Linked DNA regions of Sporomusa sphaeroides DSM 2875. The protein of the gene in region 2 binds, or shares a complex with, the protein of the main gene of each other region. Links are inferred from orthologs where the notes say so. Each region holds a gene or a part of one and is shown on either strand. Other genes may lie near its edges. The genes, in order: dnaX and holB.

Region 1 (11,631 bases), 4.4 Mb from region 2 along the record:
TCCAAAAGGGTATTTGGCAAAGCCGCACAGTTTTGTGCTATAAAGGGTTTGTGTTTCCGTACCCTGCTTGCACTATGAATAGCTTGAACTAAAACTTCTTTACCAGTCCCGGTTTCTCCATACACTAATACCGGTGACATACTATCTGCTATTTTTTTTGCTTGTTCTTTTAGTTTTTTTATCGCTAAACTTTCTCCAATAATGTCATCAAAAGTATACACAACACCATTACCGCTATAGGACTTTTCATTACTCTTTTTCTTGAATAATTCCGATTGTAAGTTCAAGACCTTCTCTGATAACTCTTTTACCTGCGTTAAGTCCCGATAGATTTCAAGGGCTCCGACAACCTCCCCTTGTTCGATGAGCGGTATGGTTGAGGTCAAGGTAGATACCTTGACGCCTTGATAATTCATATATGTTTGAGCATAATCAATAATGGGCTGTTTATTGCGTAGTACCTGATAAAAGGTACTGCTTTCCGGTGTCAAATCTGAGAAGATTTCTAAGATATTTTTGCCAATAGCCTTTTCCGGACTAATACCTGCAATATTGGTTGCCGGTTCGTTATAAAAAGTAACATTAGCCTCGCTATCTACCACTAAAATTCCTTCATCCATATTCATCAAAATTGATTCTAAAAGGAATTTATAGTTCAATATCTCCACCTCGTTATCTATGAAATGTTATATACTTATTTACCGTAACAAAATAAAATCCTGCACCAATACCGCATTCTCAATCATCAAATGTTTCAACGTATTGCATTAATTTTTCTTGTTTATCTGACTATATAAGGTTCCATCAAAATTACTGATATATTAATAAAGTATTCCCCGTTTGTCTGCTACCTGTTTTTTATTTATACTATCACTCAAGAACGAATATTAAAAATATTAGGGGGTTCTTGATGTGAACAATGCTTATTTTCAAGTAAAAGCTCCGGTAAACGAACCAGTTAAAAGCTACCTGCCGGACTCACCGGAAAAGGCTGCGTTAAAGGCAGAGCTTGCCAGACAGTTAGCAAACCCGGTTGAAATACCACTTATTATCGGTGGTAAGGAGGTCCGCACAGAGCACAAGGCAAACATAATTTGCCCCCATAATCACAACCAAGTACTTGGTCAATATTATATAGCCGGTGAAAAAGAACTGCTGATGGCCATCGAAGCGGCAGAAGCAGCCAGAGCAGAATGGGAAAACATGCCGTGGGAGCATCGCGCTACTATTTTCTTAAAAGCAGCCGATTTACTGACAGGAAAATACCGGGCAAAATTATCGGCTTCCTGCATGCTTGGTCAAAGCAAGAATACCTTCCAATCGGAAATTGATGTTATTTGTGAATTGGCTGATTTTCTCCGGTTCAACATATATTTCACCCAGGAAATATACAAGCAGCAACCCAATAACAGCGATGGTGTCTGGAACCGGGTAGAATACCGGGCCCTTGACGGGTTTGTTGCCGCAATCACACCGTTTAACTTTGCAGCCATCGGCGGCAATCTGTGCACAGCTCCGGCGATGTGCGGCAATACCGTTCTATGGAAGCCTTCATCGACCGCCGTACTTGCTAATTACTATTTCATGCAAATCCTGCTGGAGGCTGGTTTACCTGCAGGGGTTATCAACTTCGTACCTTGCAGGGGTGTTGATTTCGGCAAGGTTGTCGTTCCCCATCCTAAGATGGCTGGTTTCCATTTCACCGGTTCTACCGGCGTCTTCAATGATATTTGGAAACAAGTCAGCCAAAATATTGATAACTATGTTACCTATCCCCGGCTTGTTGGCGAGACAGGCGGCAAGGACTTTATCTTTGCCCATGAATCGGCAGATGTGGAAGCCCTTACCTGCAATATCGTGCTTGGTGCCTTTGAGTATCAAGGACAAAAATGCTCGGCAGCCTCCCGTGCCTATATCCCGGAAAGCCTGTGGCCTGAGGTAAAAACACGCCTGGAAACAGAAATCAGCAAGCTTAAGATGGGTGATGTCTGCGACTTTACCAATCTCGTAAATGCTGTTATTGACAAGAAATCCTTCCAGAATATCAAGAATTATATCGATTATGTCAAAGAGTCCCCTGATGCCGAGATTATCATGGGCGGCGATTGCGATGACAGTGTCGGCTACTTTGTCGAGCCTACCGTGATCGTAGCCAAAACACCCACCTTCAAGACAATGGTAGAAGAAATTTTCGGACCTGTTATGACCATCTATGTATATCCGAACGACAAATTGGATGAAACCTTAACAGCCTGCGATACCGCCACCAGCTATGCTTTGACAGGCGCTGTATTTGCCCAGGACAGAGCCGCCATTATTAAAATAGCAAAAGCCCTGGATCATGCAGCCGGCAACTTCTATATCAACGACAAGCCCACCGGTGCCGTTGTCGGACAACAGCCCTTCGGCGGCAGCCGCAGTTCAGGCACAAATGATAAAGCCGGCAGTGCCATCAACCTGTACCGCTGGATGAATCAACGTTCCATTAAAGAGACATTGGTTCCCCGTACAGTTGTTAACTATCCCTATATGATTGAAAAATAATCCCGCTTACTCCACTTTCCGCTATAGTAAACAGCAAAAAACCATCCTTTTCGGATGGTTTTTTGCTTATCCGATGACAGAAGCCTGGCTCCGTCTTCTACAACCGGCACCTAAAATCAGTTAGTAGCGGTTTTCTAACTTATCGAGTTGTTCAGCGTAAAAAACTGTCTTACAATATCCTGAATATCGGGCGCTAAATTAAATTCCGAAAAATTATTAAATACATAGGTTCTTAGCGTGGTCAAAAGTTCCGGTGAAATCACAATGATGTCAGTACTGGGAGCAGTGGTTTCCGGAGTAGTTGTGACAACAACAGTAGCCGCTGGATTCATTAGCGCAGGCAAATTGGTAAAAACAAACGTTTCTAAAACATCCTGAAAGTCTGGTTGAAGCATACTGGCACCCCCTCTTGGGTTATTATATGAGCGAATGCCGGAATGCTTACCAAAATGTGCGCGGCATAATCCGTTCCAGCTTCCAGACCGGATTACCCATGCAATCAACCGGTCCAATCTGATCGGCAATTTCAGTTACCGCCGAAGTGGCTACCACCGGTACGCCAAGGCGTTTTGCCGCTTCAGTCACGCCTTCAGCACCGCGCTGCACAAGCTGGACAGTGGTCTCTTCCGCCATGTGGGTGTTGTTGAGCACAGCATCCACCCGGCCCAGAGTCGCAACATATTCCAAAATATTATCTACCGTTGAAGTGAAAGGGCGCGACATATTCAGCACAGCAATGATTTTAAGATACGGATTCTCAAAGGCGCCTTCCACCAGGTTAAAAATCCTGGCACCATGCACGCCATAACCAACATCCATAATGATATTGCCTTTGCGTCTGAGCACCCAGCGCATCGAAGCCTTAATAACATTGCCGGCTTCCCCCAGACCGGTAGTATCCCGGGTCTCCCAGGCAACAACCTCCATGCCCAGTTCTTCCAGCTCCTGCTTTATGGGGCGCAGCGTATAGCATGGCTCCACAGTATCCAAATCGACAATAGTTACCGGCAACCCCTGCTTGCGTAAATAAATAGCCCGGTTTACGGCGTTTTCACTTTTACCGCTGGCATATTCCCCCACATAGGCTTCAATAATTGGTTCAACCTGCTGCGTATCTTTTACCATATCCAGGTGCTCCACTCCTTGTCCACATATTTAAGAAAAATATCCGGCTCAGTCCTTACCACCGTCACCATTACTGAGGCACAAACAGCCGTTATCCTAGGCGGAGGTTAAGCGCCAGCGGCACAGCATTGTCACTAATTAATAAATATTTTAAACAAAATCAATAAAACAACTCCCGGCAATCCTAAAAAACCGGCAATAAGCGCCGTAATCGGGTTGATGCCGATAGTAAATCCGACATAGGCACCGACAAAATTAACAGCCCATAACATGACGCCGCCTACTAAACCATTATATATCAGCTTACATACCAGCTTTATAGGCATTAAAAACATACGGCCAATAAGATATATTAAAATAATCCCAAATGCGTAGGCCACAACAACATTAAATTCTAAACCTGCCGGTAAAAACGGCATAGCTTCTCCCTCCTTCCAACCTGCTTTTCTCTATTTTACCACGCTAAAACACTTTGCGTACAGTTGTCTCATCCTGAATTCCCGAGATAATACCCGGGCAGCAGATACCTTCATCCCGTGCTTTTCTAAGCAAATACACATATCTGCGCTCATAAGCCTTGATGAGAAAAGAAAAATAGTCAACTAAATCCGGGTCACTTACTGTCTTATAGCAACTTTGGGCATATAACCAGTCACGTCGCGATTGATCCACTATTTCCGGCAGGCTGATCTGCTTTTTAGCGCTAGCAGGCTCGCTATGGAACAGTTCCAGTACTTTTTGCCATGCAGCCATCATTTATCCCTCCAACATAAATACTTACAACAATATATGTTGGCCAGTCCAAAATAATGATAAAGAAAACACGGCTTGCACCGAGCCGCTGGCGAAGGTGGAAGCCGATGGAATAAAGAAAACACAGCTGTCCGTGCCCGGTCTTGTGCCCAAAATAAAAATACCGGACATATTCCGGTATTTTAGCTTTAGCTTGTGATTTTTAGTTAAATGGCGAATACTCAAGGCCTTCATGGCGCGCGCGTTTTAAGAGATAATTATATTTTTTTTCGGAGGCTTGAATAAGATAAGCGGCATAATCCACCAAATCGGTATCAGATACATTGTTATAGTAGTTTTGGGCATTCAGCCATTCTTTTCTCGCTTCCTCAAGCTGCTGCATCAAGGACGGGTATTTAGCCTCCGGTACGCGCTCTGACAATACACCCTTGGCTAAATTGGTTAACTTTGTTTTCATGCATATCGCCCTCCTGCTTACAGTATTCCCATAAACAGGCGGGATAAATCATACACCAAATTGCACTACATTTCTCGCCGGTTTTCCAGTGCTTTGGACAAGGTCACCTCATCGGCATATTCCAGGTCACCGCCTACCGGCAAGCCGTGGGCGATGCGAGTCACTTTGACCCCCAGCGGTTTCAGCAATTTGGCAATATACATAGCCGTAGCTTCACCTTCAACATTCGGGTTGGTAGCCATAATAACTTCCTGCACTCCCAGCCTGACCCGGTCCAGCAATTCTTTAATCCTGATGTCGTCAGGGCCAATACCCTCCAGCGGGGACAACGAGCCGTGCAATACATGATACAGGCCCTTAAATTCACGGGTACGCTCCATGGCTGTCACGTCTTTGGGATCTTCCACCACACAGACAACGGTTTGATCCCGCCCCTCAGACCGGCAGGTCTGGCAGGGATCGCTATCAGTTAAATCAAAACAGATCGAACAATAGCCAACCCGCTCCTTGGCATAAATAATGGCCTCAGCCAAAGCCGATGCCTGACTATTATCCATTTTAATCACATAATAGGCAAGGCGAACCGCAGATTTAGGCCCAATGCCAGGCAGGCGGCGGAAATGCTCCACCAGCCTGGCAATTGGCGCAATATAGGCCATGGATTAAAACATTCCCGGCGGCAGGTTGAGACCGCCGGTCAGTTTGCCCATTTCCTGGGACATCATATCATCCACTTTGTTCATAGCCTCATTGACTGCAGCAGCCACCAGGTCTTCCAGCATTTCCACATCTTCCGGGTCAACCGCCGACGGTGCGATCTTTACCGACTGAATTTTCTTTTCGCCGGTAACCACTACTTTTACTGCCCCGCCACCGGTAGATACCTCAATAGTACGGGCTTTAAGCTCCTCTTGCAGTTTACCCATATCGGCCTGAAGCTTTTGCACCTTTTTCATCATTCCTGCCATGTTTCCCATATTTCCAAACATGTTATCAGCCTCCTAACACTAATTTTTATTCCTCTATCTTAATTACTTTGCCACCAAACATCATCTGGGCCTGCTTAACCGCAGGATGCTCCATCCCTGGATCAGGGGGAGCGGCTGCCACCGCCGGCTTCGGCGCAGCCGGTTTGGCCGGCGGCGTATCTGTCCCCAGTGAGCACATTAATTTTACCTGATGTCCGGTAATGTGAGCCAGGATTTTTTCCACAATAGTCCGGTAATCGTCCTTCTCGGTGCGTTCCTTGGGAAAGGTTGCCGTAAAGTGCACTGTGGCCTGAGTAGCGGTAAGCCCTGTCAAGCGTCCTTGCATCACACAAGCATGTACCGACCGCTTGCCGCTGGTCATGAGTTCTTTGAGCACAGCCGACCATATCTCATTCAGATCGCCGCCAACGCTGCCGCCTGACGGTTCCGGCGGAGCCGAAACAGACGGATTGGCTGGCGGTGGTGCCGGAGGACTGAGCGGCGTTTGCGGTTCTGGCTGCGGCCGCGGCGGCATGGGTGTTACAGGTGACTGCACCCGCGGCACTGACGGCGGCGGTTCCGCTGCGGGAGCCTCCGTTTTAGCCATACTGACGGCAGCCCCTGCCGGATTGCCGGCAAGTCTGGCTTCAAGCGCAGCAACCCGCTCTAAGAGTGCGGCCATATCGCTCTTTGCCGCCCTGCGGCACAACGTAATCAGCGCCATTTCCACCACAATACGCGGCTCAGCCGCCCATTTTGCTTCATTAGCGGCATGATGCAGCACTTCCAGCACGGCTACCAGTTCCTGATGGCTGAACTTGGCACTCTGGGCGGCAAGCACAGCTTTATCATCACTGTATACTTCAATAGTATCTATAGCAGGAGCAGCTTTATACAGCATCAGACTCCGGGCATGCAGCGCCAGCTCCACAAGCAGTTGGCGAATATCTTTCCCTAGATTAATAAGTTCGTCAAGTTTCACCAGTACGCTGTGCGCATCCCGTTCAGCCACAGCGTCGGTTAACTGCCACACCCACTCATGACCAATCAAGCCTAATAGCTGGCGCACATGGGCGGCTGTTATCACGCTGCCGTCATCCAAAGCAGCGCATTGGTCCAAAATACTGAGCGCATCCCGCATACCGCCCTCGGCTTGAATGGCAATAAGCCTGAGTGCATCCGGAGCAGCCTTGAGGCCGCTCTGTTCTGCCACCATACTCAGCCGCTCCTCAATTTCCCTGGCGTTAATCCGCCGGAAGTCATAACGCTGGCAGCGCGAATGGATGGTGGCCGGAATCTTATGCGGTTCGGTGGTTGCCAGCACAAATACCACATGGGCCGGCGGTTCCTCCAGGGTTTTTAAGAGGGCGTTAAAAGCCTCTGTTGTCAGCATATGCACTTCGTCGATAATATACACCTTATAACGCCCGTCTACCGGCGCAAACTTAACGGTTTCCCTCAAATCGCGAATCTCGTCAATGCCCCGGTTGGAAGCTGCGTCCACTTCAAATACGTCCATGGAAGTACCGGCAGTAATTTTATCACAGTTGGAACAGTGGTTGCAGGGATTGACGCTGGGACCATGTTCACAATTGAGTGATTTTGCCAGAATTTTGGCCGTACTGGTTTTTCCTGTACCACGCGGACCGGAAAACAGATAGGCATGAGCAATCTTGCCGGTGGCAATGGCATTCTTCAAGGTAGTACTAATATGCTCCTGACCGACTAAGGAATCAAAATCCTGCGGCCGCCATTTGCGGTATAAAGCCACATAAGCCACGCCCATACCTCCTTTACCCCGCTAAGACATTAGATAATGCAAGTTTCATTTATATTCAACATTACTAAAATATTTCCCTTTTTCAAGAAAATAATTTATCCGCCACCGTATGTATATCCTACGTTAAAGAATCTGGCAGGCGCAGGCGGGTGTGCAGTTTGCCATATAACAAAAAAGCAGCCCTCATTGGCTACTTTCAATAGATATATTATATTGCTTCCGCGTACCATACGGCCTTGTTTCCCACGACGGACCACAGCAGATACCAGGCACCCTTACGGCACATAAGAAGTATCACTTAGCGCTGCTTCCTTCCGGACCTGACGCGATTCATGAGTTCCTATTGCGTAAGACCCGGCACTGCTACAGTCCGGCCTAGAAAACAAAAAGCCGTATACCGGCCTTGAATTTTATGGCGGAGAGAGAGGGATTCGAACCCTCGGTACAGTTTCCCGTACACACGCTTTCCAGGCGTGCTCCTTCAACCGCTCGGACATCTCTCCAAGTGCTCTCAACAGAAACTTATTATATCTTATTTTTTAAATCAATGCAAGCGGTAAATATTGCAAGCCCGGCAATATCACCAGACAAACCGGCAGCCAATTGATACTGCTTAATTATACCGAGTACCAAAAGGCTTGTCAAGTTTTTGAGTAAAGAAAAACCGCTGCTGCGGCCTTACAGCCGGCAATAGTACTGAGGCGCCGGCAGCGCAGTGTTATCTGACAGATACCGGTGCCGGACCTCCCGGGTGTGATCCCGGAAGGTCCGTCCCGGTTATTTTGTCAAATGATACGGCACTGTGGTTACAATGACATTTTCTTTCCAAATAAGAGTATTGCGCAAAAACCAGCCGGTCTGGTTGTGCAATAACCGGTGCCATGCTTTCCTGGTTTCAAACTCCGGAATAATGACGGTGATATAATCATTCGGCCCCTTCTCCCGGCATCTTTTTTCAATAAAATGCAAGAGCGGGCGCATTAACAGCCGGTACGGCGAACGAATAACCACCAATTCCACACCAGGGTCCCACAGCTTCCATTTTTCTATAACCTTTTTGGTCAGTTCATCATTGTCAGATACATGAACGGCCAGGATATCATCACCGATCATTTTGGCATATTTGATGGTCTCATACACAACACGGGTGGGACTGGATACAGGCACAATAACGGTGTGTTTGCCTTTGGGAAAGGTGGCCGCACCTCTTTCATAACATGCTTCCGGCAGGTGCAATTGCTCCGACATGGTATTATAATGTCCCCGGATGGCTTTAAATATATAAATCATGATGGGAATGAAAACAAGCACAACCCAGGCTCCATAAAGGAATTTCGTTACCGTAATAATCAGAACCACCAAACCGGTGACGGCAGCGCCAAGACCGTTGAGGAAGGCCCGGACCTGCCAGCCCTTACCCCGCTGCCGGTACCAGTGCACCACCATACTGGCCTGCGCAATGGTAAAGGAAATAAAAACACCAATAGCATACAAGGAAATCAGGTGCTCGGTATCTCCCTGAAAAGCGATAATCAATAACGCAGCGGCAAGGGTGAGCAGGATAATCCCGTTAGAAAAGGTTAACCGTTCACCGCGGGTTGACAGATAACGCGGCAGATAGCCATCTCTGGCGACAATAGCCAACAGCATCGGCAACCCGTTGTAGGCGGTATTGGCGGCCAGATATAATACCAGCATGGTCGTGAATTGAATATAGTAATACGCTGCCGAACGGCCGAAAATTTGCTCAGCCAGTTGCGACATGGCGGTTACTTCGGCAACAGGCAGGATATGATAGTGCATAACAAGATAGGTGATACCCAGGAACATAAAGCTCAGGATACCGGCCATCCAATAGGTGGTAACCGTTGCGTTGCGGGCCTCAGGCTGTTTGAACATCGGCACACTGTCAGCAATAGCCTCAACCCCGGTCATAGAGCTGCAGCCATTGGCGAAAGCCCGTAAGATGACAAACAGCATGGCCCAGTCCAGTTGCTGACGGGCCAAAGACTCCGGCGGCAACAGATAGGGTGCGCCGGTGAAGGCTTTCCAGACACCTGTTGCAATTAAAGCAATTACGCCGAATAAAAAGGCGTAGGTGGGTATAACAAAGGCATTGGACGATTCCCGGACACCGCGCAGATTCACCAGCATCAGCAAACCAAAGAGCACCATTACATCCAGGGTCACTTCGTGCCCGGCCAGGTCAGGCAGAGCGGAAACAATGGCCGCCGTACCGGCTGAGACACTTACAGCGGCTGTCAGCACATAATCGGCAAATACCGAACCGGCAGCCACCAACGCCGGCATTTCTCCCAGGTTTTTTTTGGCCACAGAGTAGGCCCCGCCCCCGCCGGGATTAGCCTTCGCGACCTGCACATAGGACAAAACCACGATGCCCAGCAGTAACAGAATGGAGAGCGCCACCGGCGCCATAAAGCCATAGGCAATAATACCCGGAACAGCCACCAGGGTAAGCATAATTTGTTCCGGCCCGTAAGCCACCGACGATAACGCATCAGAGGAAAAGATGGATAAGGCTTTCCACTTGGGAAGTTTTTCATGAGCCAATTCCCGGTTGTGAAGGGGCTTGCCGATAAGTAATCGGCGAAATTCGCGCATCATACCAGCGCCTCCAGTTTCATTATTCGATTTTTGGGCATAAGAAAAAGACCTGACGGCCTTTCGACCCCTTGCTTTGGCCTGCGAAGTTAGCTGACGGGTAGGATGACAAGAGAAAACATCCCTTTTGTCACAAGGACAAAATTAACCCCAAAAGTGGTTCCTCCGCTTCCATTACGGAACTCGGCCTTATATTGTGTATGCATTGTTATCTTACTGCTTTTCTAATCAAACATAAAGTCCTGCTACACTTGGCTTATGCCTGCTTATCGCTGCCTATAGGCACAGAACACAATAGGCTTGACGGCTCGCAACAGCACGCTATTTTCCGCCCTCGCACTCGGTCTTTCATTACGGTTGATATACGAAAAATATCCCTGCCGTTCCGGTAAAGAACGGCAGGGATTTCTCCATACTTATGCTTTCCTGAATACTTTCTTCAAACTAAACTTTCCTTGTTGAATATCGTCAAATACCGTGTACACTACCGGCACTACCACCAGGGTGAGAATGGTCGAAGTCACCAGACCGCCGATAATGGCATGAGCCATCGGTGCCCGGGCTTCAGCGCCCGGCCCGATTCCTAACGCCAGCGGCAGCATACCGAAAATCATTGCCGCGGTTGTCATGATAATCGGGCGCATCCGCTGGATGGCTGCTTCGACTAAGGCCTGGTTGCGTTCCACGCCTTGTTCACGACGCTGTTTGGCGAAATCCACCAGCAGGATGGCGTTCTTGGTAACCAAGCCCATCAGCATAATAATACCGATGAGGGACATCATACTGAGTTCACTGCCCATAACCAGCAGGCCGATGATGGCACCGATTATGGCTAACGGCAAGGCCAGCATAATGGAAAAAGGATCAAGGTAGCTTTCAAACTGGGCTGCCAGGACAAAGAAGATAAACAACACTGCCATGCCCAGCGCCAGGACCATGCTGCTAAAAACGTCATTCATGGATTCCGTCTGACCGGTAGCCACAAATTGATAGCCTTCCGGCATATCAATTTCAGCCGCTTTTTTCTCAAACGCAGAGTTAAATTCGCCCAAAGTGATTCCGCTTAAGTTAGCCGAAATGGTAATTTGCTGCTGATTGTCATAACGTTTGATTTGGGCCGGACTGGTGGCATAGACAGTGTCAGTCACCTGTGACACCGGCACCATGACGGCCTGGCCGGCCTCATCGCGCGCCGTTCCTGACAGGTATACCTTGTTGACATTGCCCAAACTGCGCCGCTCTTCCGGATCTAAAATGACCCTGACATCATGTGAGTCGTCACCGTCCTTGTACTGGGTAACAACCTTACCGTTAAACATGGTCTGCAAGGTATCGGCAATGCTGGCTGACGAAATACCCAAGTCAGCCGCCCGGTCACGATT
Region 2 (4,496 bases):
ATATGATTCATCAGGCAGCCAAAATCAAAGACAAGGCTGAGAAAGAACGTTATCTGGAATGGTTAGGGGATTTTGAATTTACCAAATGCGGTTTGCCGGTTCCTGATAAGGTTTTTTTTCTGGCAATGCCGCCGGCGGTCAGCCGGGAACTTATGCGCGGACGGGAAAATAAAGCAGGCAATGTCAAAGATATTCATGAACAAGACAGTGACTACTTGTCCTATTGTTTTGCCAATGCCTGTGATATTGCCGCAACCTTTGGCTGGCACAGGGTGGACTGTACCGATAGCGGCCAAATAAAAACTATTGAACAGATTCATGAGGAAATTTATCAGGAACTTCACAGGATGATCGGCAGGGCTTAATCAGGCCCTGCTTTTGTTTTTGGTGGATATTTGGCAAATATTTGATTATTTTATTGAAACCATATATAATTTAAGGGATAAGAAGAAGGTAATCTGCCGTATAGTTTCGGGGCAGGAGGATTAAATTAGATGAGTATGAAAGTAAATACCTTTGGTGTGAGCAACCAACCGGTGTTGAGCGACCGCGAGCAGAACGTCAAGTCGGAAAAAGCAGGCGGCTATTTTGCCTCCGACCTGCGAAAAACGCAGGAAAAGCAGTCAACCGAGCGTCTGCAAGCATTACTGGCCGATATTGATGAAAGCGGCAGCCGGTTATCACAGATGCCAACATATAGTGAACTTAAGTCATACCGGGAAAATGTGCGGAAGTTTATCGGTGAAGCCGTAGCCCGGATGTACAGTCTGGAATCCCGTACCGGCTGGGATCGTCATGGCCGCCAGAAGATGTTTACAACCATCAGGCAGATTGATGAAAAACTGGCGGAAATGGCAGAAGACGTACGCGCAGGCCAGGACCGGCAGTTATCAATCATGGCCAAGCATGACGCAGTGCGCGGTATGTTGGTTGACCTGTATACCTGATGGTTATGCATTGGGATGCAGTCATTGGCCACCAGGACGCTGTACAGGTACTCAAAGCCATGCTGGTCAGCGGTGCGATACCGCATGCCTTGCTCTTTACCGGGCCGTCAGGTATCGGTAAGGGGTTGACCGCCCGCATAATGGCTGCCGGAATTTTATGCAATGCCGGCGGCATAAAACCGTGTGGGCACTGTTCCTCCTGTGTGCTGTACGGCAGAGAGGCGCATCCTGACTTTACCCTGGTTGCGCCTGAGGGGGCGACAATTAAAATTGACCAGATCCGGGCATTGCAGCATTTTGCGTCCCTGGCTCCGGCTGTCAGTCCGGGCAGGCTCTGTCTGATCGAGGATGCCGAGTTTATGACAGTTCAGGCCGCCAATAGTTTGCTCAAGCTGCTGGAGGAGCCGCCGGCCGGCTTTGTTTTTATCCTGGTGGCAGGCACGGCGAAACCGCTTTTGCCGACCATTCTGTCCCGTTGCCGCAACCTTAAGTTTTATCCGTTGCCTGCAGCACTCCTTGAGCAAGCTCTGGTGCACCAGGGTTACAGCCTGGAGGCGGCTGCGGTAGCGGCCCGGCTGAGCGGCGGGCGGATGGGGAAAGCACTCACTCTGCTGGCTCCGGACGGCTTGGCACAGCGGGATATGGCGGCAGGCCTGTTTGCCAGCCTCGAAAGTCGTGATATGATGGCTGTCTGGGAGCAGACGGCCAAGCTTGACAGTCTGGAAACAAAGGCTATTATAACTGTACTGGAATATTTTCTATATCTGCTCCGGGATGTACTGCTGGTGGCCGGTGGGCATAACGCGCGGCTGCTGTATAATATTGACCTTAGACCTCAACTGGACGGCTGGGCAGCGGCTTGGCCTGAAGGGCGATGCGTAGCGGCTATGACCGTAGTTAAGAATACAATCCGTGCCATTGGGAGCAATGCGAATACCCGCCTGGCATTAGAAGAATTACTCATAAAATTAAAAGATTTACCGGAAAAAGGAGAAAATCATGTTGACAGTAGTTGGGGTCCGCTTTAAAAAGGCGGGTAAAATATACTATTTTGATCCGGGCGGTATTGACATTCATGCCGGCGAGCATGCCATTGTCGAAACCGCAAGAGGTCTTGAATTTGGTGATGTGGTTATCGGCGCGCGTGAAGTGGCAGACGATCAAATTGTTGCTCCGCTGAAACCGGTGCTGCGCAAGGCTACGCCTGAGGATCAGGAAAAGGTTAAGGATAACCGGAAAAAGGAAAAAGAAGCCTTTAAAATTTGTGAACAAAAAATTCAGGCCCATGGGTTGCCCATGAACCTGGTTGATGTAGAATACACTTTTGATGTAAATAAGATTATTTTCTATTTTACCGCTGAAGGGCGTATCGACTTTCGCGAGCTGGTAAAGGATTTGGCCAGTGTGTTCAGGACCCGGATTGAACTGCGGCAAATCGGCGTAAGAGATGAAGCCAAGTTAATGAATGGTATTGGCTGCTGCGGCCGCTCGTTGTGCTGCGCCACTTTTCTGGGAGATTTTGAGCCTGTGTCCATTCGCATGGCCAAAGACCAGAACTTATCGCTCAATCCCACCAAGATTTCCGGTATCTGCGGCCGATTGATGTGCTGCCTGAAGTACGAGAATGACTGCTATACCGGCTGCTGCGTCAAAAAGGTTGTGCCGCCGACAGTCGGCAAAGAGGTGATTACTGTTGAGGGCGAAGGCAAGGTAATTACTATTAATCAACAAAAACGGACAGCAACGATTAGCCTGGCAGAAGGTAAAACCCTGATCATCCCCTGGGATGAGGTAGTGGAAAAAGAGTAATGGCCAGTGAGGTTGAACTGAAACCCGGTGAACGGGTGGATGAGCTTATTATTAATGATCTAAAATTGATTCAACATCCTGACCAGTTCTGTTTTTCCCTGGATGCTGTACTGCTGGCTCATTTTGCCAGCTTGCGCTCTGGCGGGACGGCGGTTGATCTGGGGGCAGGAACAGGGGTTATTGGTTTGCTGCTCTTGGCGCGAGGGGCGGCAGCCGTTACCGGCCTGGAACTAAATCCGGTTATGGCCGATATGGCGCAAAGGTCAGCCTGTCTCAATCAGCTTGAGGACAGGCTGTCTATTATCCAGGGGGACTTGCGCCGGATTAAGGACTTTTTTCCCGGTGGCGGCTGTGAACTGGTTGTTTCCAATCCTCCCTACCGTCCTGTAGGGGGCGGTTACATAAGTCCCAATGACCGGGTAGCCATGGCCCGTCATGAAGTGACGGCAAATCTGGCCGAGGTAGTTGCTGCCGCCAAATATCTTGTAAAGTACCGCGGACGGTTTGCCATGGTGCATCTGCCTGAGCGGCTGGCCGAGATTTCGCTGGCGATGTGCCAGGCCGGTATTGAGCCCAAACGCTTGCAGCTTGTATATCCGGCAATGGATAAAAAGCCCAATATGGTACTGATCGAGGGTGTGCGTGGCGCCAAGCCCGGGCTGGATGTATTGCCGCCGTTGATTGTATATGCTGCTGACGGGAACTATAGTGAAGATATTATGAAGCTCTATTTTAACAGGCAGGACAGGTGAATGCTGTGAATCAGCCAGGTACATTATACCTATGCCCGACACCGCTCGGCAATCTGGAAGATATGAGCTTCCGGGCCGTTCGGGTATTAAAAGAAGCCGCAGCCGTTGCCGCCGAAGATACCAGGCACACGATCAAGCTGCTCAACCATTTTGATATCCATGTGCCGCTCATTAGTTATCATGAACACAATAAGGCCGAACGCGGACCGGAGATTGTGAGGCGCCTGCTGCAGGGAGAAACCATTGCCCTGGTCAGCGATGCCGGTATGCCGGGTATCTCTGATCCCGGCGTTGATCTGGTGCGTTTGGCGATTGAGCAGAATATCCCGGTTGTACCGCTGCCCGGGCCCAACGCGGCGTTAACGGCTCTTATCGCCTCAGGGCTTGATACTACGTTGTTTACCTTTGTCGGCTTTTTGCCTAAGACCAATAAGCACCGGCGGGAACTGCTTGCTAAGCTGGCCAGGCATCCGTATACTTTGGTGTTTTATGAATCGCCGCACCGGCTGAAGGCCACACTAGAAGAAATTAAGTCCGCCTTAGGCGATCGCCAGGCGGTTGCCGCCAGAGAACTGACTAAGAAATTCGAAGAATTCGTCCGGGGTACTCTGGGGAGCATTAGCTTACATTTTAATGAACATCAGCCACGCGGGGAATTTACATTGATTGTGGCGGGGATTTCTGACGATGAGGTGGTGGCGGCAGAGGCGGATAGCTTTGCTGGTCTTGATGTGATACAAGCCGTACAGATGCTAATTGAACGGGGGATAAATAAAAAAGACGCCATCCGTGAGGTGGCGTCGCAAAAAGGCTTACCGAAACGTCAGGTATACCAGGCTGTTCTGGACAGTGATGTATTATAGGAGACTGTTATACAGCCCGCTGGCCCATGGCATCCAGGCAGTCTTTGCAGACATTTTTGTTTTTGAAATTGGTTACATCGGCAGCGTTGCCGCAGAATACGCACGCCGGTTCATATTTCCGGAGA

The links.
Region 1: the proteins of holB (region 2) and dnaX are in contact, whole or in part, in a cryo-EM structure (PDB 8GIZ), measured with the Escherichia coli proteins. The link is inferred for Sporomusa sphaeroides DSM 2875 from one-to-one orthologs.

Annotation. Positions count from the first base shown.
Region 1 is NZ_CP146991.1:4,602,512-4,614,142, forward strand. Bases 5,261-8,179 are described here. They hold dnaX (DNA polymerase III subunit gamma/tau), read right to left. Parts: upstream 7,628-8,179; coding sequence 5,894-7,627; downstream 5,261-5,893. Other genes in these bases: recR (recombination mediator RecR), read right to left, coding at 5,261-5,538; SPSPH_RS21210 (YbaB/EbfC family nucleoid-associated protein), read right to left, coding at 5,542-5,868. Outside these bases: SPSPH_RS21170 (sigma-54 interaction domain-containing protein), read right to left, coding at 1-659; pruA (L-glutamate gamma-semialdehyde dehydrogenase), read left to right, coding at 913-2,544; SPSPH_RS21180 (hypothetical protein), read right to left, coding at 2,679-2,939; SPSPH_RS21185 (hypothetical protein), read right to left, coding at 2,986-3,669; SPSPH_RS21190 (pro-sigmaK processing inhibitor BofA family protein), read right to left, coding at 3,804-4,088; SPSPH_RS21195 (DUF2508 family protein), read right to left, coding at 4,132-4,425; SPSPH_RS21200 (DUF2508 family protein), read right to left, coding at 4,625-4,879; more of recR, read right to left, coding at 4,945-5,260; SPSPH_RS21225 (APC family permease), read right to left, coding at 8,405-10,252; SPSPH_RS21230 (efflux RND transporter permease subunit), read right to left, coding at 10,666-11,631. UniProt on the Escherichia coli protein: Part of the beta sliding clamp loading complex, which hydrolyzes ATP to load the beta clamp onto primed DNA to form the DNA replication pre-initiation complex.
Region 2 is NZ_CP146991.1:206,887-211,382, forward strand. The notes cover bases 1-2,960. They hold holB (DNA polymerase III subunit delta'), read left to right. Parts: upstream 1-946; coding sequence 947-1,975; downstream 1,976-2,960. Other genes in these bases: SPSPH_RS00830 (dTMP kinase), read left to right, coding at 1-365; SPSPH_RS00835 (YaaR family protein), read left to right, coding at 501-947; SPSPH_RS00845 (PSP1 domain-containing protein), read left to right, coding at 1,947-2,756; SPSPH_RS00850 (tRNA1(Val) (adenine(37)-N6)-methyltransferase), read left to right, coding at 2,756-2,960. Outside these bases: more of SPSPH_RS00850, read left to right, coding at 2,961-3,508; rsmI (16S rRNA (cytidine(1402)-2'-O)-methyltransferase), read left to right, coding at 3,571-4,371; SPSPH_RS00860 (AbrB/MazE/SpoVT family DNA-binding domain-containing protein), read right to left, coding at 4,379-4,496. UniProt on the Escherichia coli protein: Part of the beta sliding clamp loading complex, which hydrolyzes ATP to load the beta clamp onto primed DNA to form the DNA replication pre-initiation complex.